DNA from 2 places in the Candidatus Pelagibacter sp. HIMB1485 genome. Region 1 is predicted to be linked to the other one. Evidence: riboswitches for the same ligand, from Rfam matches in the RefSeq annotation. Region 1 holds a riboswitch; the other holds the start of a gene.
The links. A riboswitch is a leader RNA that binds a small molecule or an ion and turns the genes downstream of it on or off. The one in region 1 is predicted to bind S-adenosylmethionine.
Positions count from the first base shown of each region.

Region 2: another riboswitch for S-adenosylmethionine. It lies ahead of ACTTA4_RS02440 (O-acetylhomoserine aminocarboxypropyltransferase/cysteine synthase family protein); the one in region 1 lies ahead of ACTTA4_RS06065 (homocysteine S-methyltransferase family protein).

Region 1 covers NZ_JBNAIN010000002.1:696,304-699,484, reverse strand. The annotation lists gene ACTTA4_RS06075 (sulfite exporter TauE/SafE family protein) at 1-745, shown strand, start outside; gene ACTTA4_RS06070 (putative 2OG-Fe(II) oxygenase) at 782-1,372, shown strand; SAM riboswitch class V at 1,464-1,526, shown strand; gene ACTTA4_RS06065 (homocysteine S-methyltransferase family protein) at 1,534-2,439, shown strand; gene ACTTA4_RS06060 (DMT family transporter) at 2,432-3,181, opposite strand, start outside.
Region 2 covers NZ_JBNAIN010000002.1:3,948-7,128, forward strand. The annotation lists gene argC (N-acetyl-gamma-glutamyl-phosphate reductase) at 1-386, opposite strand, end outside; gene rpsI (30S ribosomal protein S9) at 420-857, opposite strand; gene rplM (50S ribosomal protein L13) at 859-1,317, opposite strand; SAM riboswitch class V at 1,459-1,525, shown strand; gene ACTTA4_RS02440 (O-acetylhomoserine aminocarboxypropyltransferase/cysteine synthase family protein) at 1,528-2,856, shown strand; gene ACTTA4_RS02445 (COX15/CtaA family protein) at 2,884-3,181, opposite strand, start outside.

The DNA.
Region 1 (3,181 bases):
GATTATACTTACAATATTTTTTTTTATAACTGCAGTATTATATTCAAGCATAGGATTTGGTGGTGGCTCTACTTATCTTGCATTACTTTTAATTTGGGATGTCCCTTACTATATTTTTCCAATTTTAGCTTTGATTTGTAATATTATTGTAGTTTCTGGAAATTCTATAAATTTTTTAAAATCAAAGAATATTAATTTTAATTTACTTTATCCTTATTTAATTGGTTCTATACCTCTTGCTTTTATTGGAGCATCTATCTCAATTGACAAAAATTTATTTGAGATTTTACTTTTCTTTATTTTAATATTAGCTGGAATTTTTTTACTTATTGAAAGCAAATCTTTTAACAAACAAGAAATTGTTATTAAAAAAATACCCCTAGTTTTATCAATACTAATAGGATCAATAATTGGTTTTATATCTGGTTTGGTTGGAATTGGTGGTGGGATATTTTTAAGTCCTATTTTATTTTTGATGAAAGCAGGATTTCCAAAGCATATAACAAGTACTGCTTCTTTGTTTATTTTAGTAAATTCAGTATTTGGTATAGGTGGACAGTTAACAAAGGATATAGTTTTCAACGAATTTTTGAATTACTGGCCACTATTTATTGCTGTATTAATTGGTGGTCAAATAGGAAGTTTTTTAAATATAAAATTCTTATCTAACAAAATATTAGCTCTGTTAACTGCATGCTTAGTAATTTTTGTCGCTATAAGAATGGGCATAACACTTATAGCTTAAGTTGAATTAATTATTATTTGATATATTTAATCTTTCATGAAAAATTTTAAACCATTTGGGCCTTCAATAGGAAAATCTAAAATTTCTAAAAAATTTTTAGAGAAACTTAACAAAGAAGTTGATACAAAAATCTTCTCAAAATCAAATGATTATAGTTCAAAATTAGCAAGTCAAATTAGAAAAGAAGTTCAAATTTCTAAAAGTTTTATAAAAAAAAATTTGGAAAAAGAATTAATAAAAAATATTAAAATTTTTCTAACTAAAGAACATATTAAAAAAATTAAAGAAATTAAAATTTTAAACCTATGGGTCGTTAGCCAATATAAAAATGAGTATAATCCTATACATTATCATGAGGGTGATTTGTCAGGAGTTGGTTATTTAAAAATACCTAAACATATGACTAAAAATAAAAATGTTAAAAATAAAAAAATAAAAACCAATGGTACGATTGATTTTATTAATGGGCAAAAAGCTTTTCTTTCAAAAAGTATTTTTAATTTGATACCAAAAAAAGGCGATCTTTTAATATTTCCCAATTACTTAATGCATACAGCCTACCCATTTAATATTGAGGAAGAAAGAAGATCATTTTCTTTCAATGCTAAAATAATTTTTAATAAATAATTTACAAATTTTAATAATATTATATAAATCTAATTGCCGATTTGATCCTATTGCGGGCATAAACTGCTAAAATGGAAATTCCCAATAGATCTAATTAGCAAGGTATTTGAACTATATTGTGCACCTGCATTTCGCTTAAGCACTAAAAAAGTGAGGATAAAATGAATAAGGATTTTTTTAAAACAACAAAAATTTTAGATGGTGGAATGGGTCAAGAATTATTGGCCAGAGGTATGGAGCCTAAAGGAACTTTGTGGAGTGCAAATGCTTTAATTGAGGAAAAATACCACAACTTAATACTTAATATTCATAATGATTTTATTAAATCGGGAGCTGATGTAATTGTAACTACAACTTTTACAACGAGAAGAAAAAGATTGAGAGAAAATGGAATAGAAGATCAATTTAAATTCTTAAATCAGAAAGCCTGTGAAATTGCACAAAAAGCTAAATTAAATAATCCACATATTAAGATTGCAGGAGGACTCCCGCCTCAAGATTTGACATATGAAGAAGACAAGAGAAGTGAAAAAGAAATTACAAAAGATCATTTGGAATTAGCAGAAATACTAAACCCTTCAGTAGATTTTTTCTATTTTGATGTATGGAGCAGTATCAAAGAAATTAGATGTGGAATAGAAGCTATTAAAAAATTTAATAAACCATACTTGGTTGGGGTTCATATTTCTGAGGGAAACTCTTTACCAAGTGGAGAAAAAATTTCTGAAATTAATTCAATAATTACCGAAAATTGCCTAGGAGTAATTCTAGCATGTGTTTCACCTGAAAATTATGAGAATAATTTAGATGAAATTCAAAAACTTAAAGTTCCATTTGGTTTCAAATTAAACGGATTTGTCACAACTAAACCAAAAGGTGGTTATACTTCTCAATATAAAGAGAATGATGGATCTAACCCCAATAGTTTTTTAGGTCAAAGAAAAGATTTAGATCCTGAAAAAATATCAATTTTTGCAAAAAAATTTAGAGAAAATGGAGCAACTATTCTTGGAGGATGTTGTGAAACTCGGCCTTCACATATAGAGGCAATTAAAAACACTATTTAAATTTTGTACCTTTTCTTACAAAATAGATACCTGTAGCAACTGCTATCAATGAAATTATAACTTTCGTTGTTATTAATTCTTTTAAAAAGATATAACTTAAAATGGTACCAAATATTGGAATTAAATAAGATACTTGAGATTGAAAAATTAAACCATTGTTAATTAAAATTCTAAATCTCAATAACCAAGCAATTCCAGTAGATACCAAACCAAGATAAACAACTGAAATAGTAGAATCTAATCTTGGAACAGTTTTCCAAGGTTGTTCAATTAAACATACTAAAGGTAATAATATAATAGTAGCCCAAATCAAAATTGAACTGGTTACATTTTCATTTTTTTTCTTACTTATTTTTAATGTTAAAAGACCTCCAATTACATAACAAGTAGCACCTAACAAAATTAATAATGCTGAAGTAAAGTTATTTTCATTAATTAATAAATTATCTGAAAATAAATAAACTATTCCTGAAAAACCAATTAGAACTCCAGTTGTTCTAATTAAATTAAATTTTTCATTTTTGGTGTAAAAATGTCCTAGTACTACTGAGCTAAGTGAAGTTGATGACATTAAAATTGCTGCTAAGTTACTTTGAACAGATTTTACTCCATATGCTATTAAAAAAAATGGAGCTACTAAATTTATAAATCCAATCATTGCAAACCAATGCCAATCTTTTGAAAATGCCTCGATTTTAATTTGTTTATAAAAGCAAAGTAGCAAAACTGGAATTGAACCAAA
Region 2 (3,181 bases), 690 kb from region 1:
TAGATGCTTTTCTTCTGTAATTTTGGAGCTCGGTGTTTTTGTTTATACCATTTTAAATAATCATTAGCTTTTTTTAATCTAAAATCTGCTGCTAAATCAATTAAAGTAACATTATCATTAAGTTTTTTTGCTATATCTTGAGCTTCACCATTTGGTAGAGCTGTAAAGACAACATCAATACCATTTAACAGTTTAGGATTAAATTTTACGATTTTAGGTAATTTTTTTTTTGACAGAGATTTATCATAATTAGAAATATTTTTTCCAACAGACGAGTTTCCACATAGATATTTAATATTAATATATTTATGGTTAATTAATAACTTAATTAATTGAACACCAATATATCCTGTAGATCCGGCAACTAATGCATTAAGCTTAGGCATTTTTTATTATAGCAGTTTAAATTGTAAAAAAAATTATCTTTTAGAAAACTGGAAGCTTCTTCTAGCTTTTCTTCTACCAGGTTTTTTTCTCTCAACAGCTCTAGAATCTCTGGTTGTAAGCTTTTCAGTTTTCAATGTTGTTTTTAAATTTTCATCAAAGAGAACCAAAGCTTTAGAAATACCATGAACCATTGCTCCAGCTTGACCTGTAGGTCCGCCACCTTTTACACTACATCTAACATCATAATCTGTAGCTTGATTTATAATTTCAAAAGGTCTTGTAATTTGCATTTTGTGAATTTCATCAGCAAAATACTCATTATATAATTTGCCATTAACATAAATTTTACCAGAACCTTTTTTTAACCAAACTTTTGCTATTGAAGTTTTTCTTCTACCTGTCGCGTACTTACTATCTTTAAAGTCTAACTTTAATTTAGGAGTTTTTATGTTTGATTGTACGTTTTCCATATTAATTTCTTGCAATGTTTTTATTGTTTAGTTTATCTAATTCTATAACTTTTGGGTTTTGTGCAGCATGAGGATGCTCACTTCCAGAATAAATTTTTAATTTTGTTAGTTGTTTTCTACCCAAAACACCACCAGGCAACATTCTTTTAACTGCTAATTTCAAAGTTTCTCCAGGTTTTTTTTCATGAAGTTTTTCTGGTGTGGTAACTTTAATTCCACCAGGATGTCCTGTGTGTCTATAGTACTTTTTGTTTTGAAACTTCTTGCCAGTAAATTTTGCTTGTTCGATATTTTTTACTACAACAAAATCTCCATCATCCATGTGAGGTGTATAAGTAGTCTTATTTTTGCCTCTAATTATATTAGATACAACAGTCGCTAATCTTCCAACAACTGCATTTTTTGCGTCTATCTCGTACCAAGATGAAGTAACTTGATCTTTTTTTGTGAATTTTGTCATTGTGCGAGGATTAATACTATTAAATTATTCAAAGTCAATTTTATATTTAGCTTGTAAAACATAACTAATATGCTATTTATCACTTGCCGATTTGATCCTATTGCGGGCATAAAACTGCTAAAATGGAATTTTCATAAAATTATAATCGGTAGGCATTTGAACTGTATTGTGCGCCTTGCATAAAGCAAAAGCACTAAAAAAGGAGTAAAAATGAGTACAAAAAGAAATAATCCAGAAACTATTGCTATACATGGTGGAGACTACAGAAGTGATCCAGCTACAAATTCAGTAGCAGTTCCAATTTATAGAACAACCTCGTATCAATTTAATAACACTGAACATGCAGCTAATTTATTTGCGTTAAAAGAGTTTGGAAACATCTATACACGAATAATGAATCCAACTAACGATGTGTTGGAAAAGAGAATCGCTGCGCTTGAAGGTGGTCTTGCAAGTTTAACTGTAGCATCTGGGCAAACCGCTTCTACTTTTGCAATATTAAACGTTGCTCAAGCTGGAGATAATATTGTTAGTTCAACAGATCTTTATGGTGGAACAGTTTCTTTATTTACGCATACTTTAAGTAAGCTTGGTATAGAAGTAAGATATGCAGATCCTTCAGATCCAAAAAACTTTGAAAAAGCAATAGACGATAAAACTAGAGCTTTTTATGGAGAAACATTACCAAACCCATATTTAAGAGTTTTTCCAATTAAAGAGGTTTCAGATATTGGTAGAAAATATAACATTCCATTAATCTTAGATAACACTGCTGCCCCTGTAATTTGTAAACCAATTGAACATGGTGCTGCTGTGGTTGTTTATTCTTTAACAAAATATATAGCAGGTCATGGAACAGTAGTTGGGGGTGCACTAGTAGATGGTGGAAATTTTGATTGGACAGCAGATCCAAAAAGACAGCCACTATTTAATGAACCTGATGCAAGTTATGGAGGTGTTGTTTGGGGTAAAGCTGTGCCCGAATTAACAGGTGCAAATGTTGCTTTTGCAGTTAGAGCAAGAGTAACCCTATTAAGAGATTTAGGATCAGCACTTTCTCCAGATAATGCATTCGGCGTCATACAAGGACTTGAAACAGTTGCTTTAAGAATGAAACAACACTGTAATAATGCTGCAAAAGTTGTGGAGTACTTAAAAAAACATAAAGCTGTTGAGAGAGTAATTTATTCCACTGAACATACTGAAGAGATATCAAGTCGAGCAAAAAAATATCTGAAAAATGGTAATGGTGCTTTAGTTGGTATTGAATTAGCTGGTGGTATCGAAGCTGGTAAAAAGTTCATTGAGGCTTTAAAAATGTTTTATCACGTTGCAAATATAGGTGATGCTAGAAGTTTAGCAATACACCCAGCAACAACTACTCACAGTCAATTAAATGATGATGAGTTAGCTGCTTCAGGTGTAACTCCAGGATATGTTAGACTTTGTATTGGTTTAGAACATATTGATGATATAATTGACGATTTAGATCAAGCTTTAGACAAATCATCAAAAGGTAATTTAAAAGCAGTTAGTTAGTGTTATTTATATGTCTACAAATAGAAATTAATTAATCTGTCTTTTGTATTTTGAGATAAATATAAAATACAAAGTTGAAAGTATTATCAAAATAGAATTTATCTGGTGTAAAGATGCAAATAACATTTTTACTCCAGATAAAATAGTTATCACACCAAGAAAAATTTGAAATGCCAAAGTCAAACCAATTACAGTGATAGGTTTGTATAATTTTTTGTTTCCAGTGTTAATTACCTTAAAGAGGATTAAGGCATAAATGACTATAATTAAGTATGCTAAATTTCTATGTATAAATTGAACAATAGAAGGATTATCAAAAACTTTC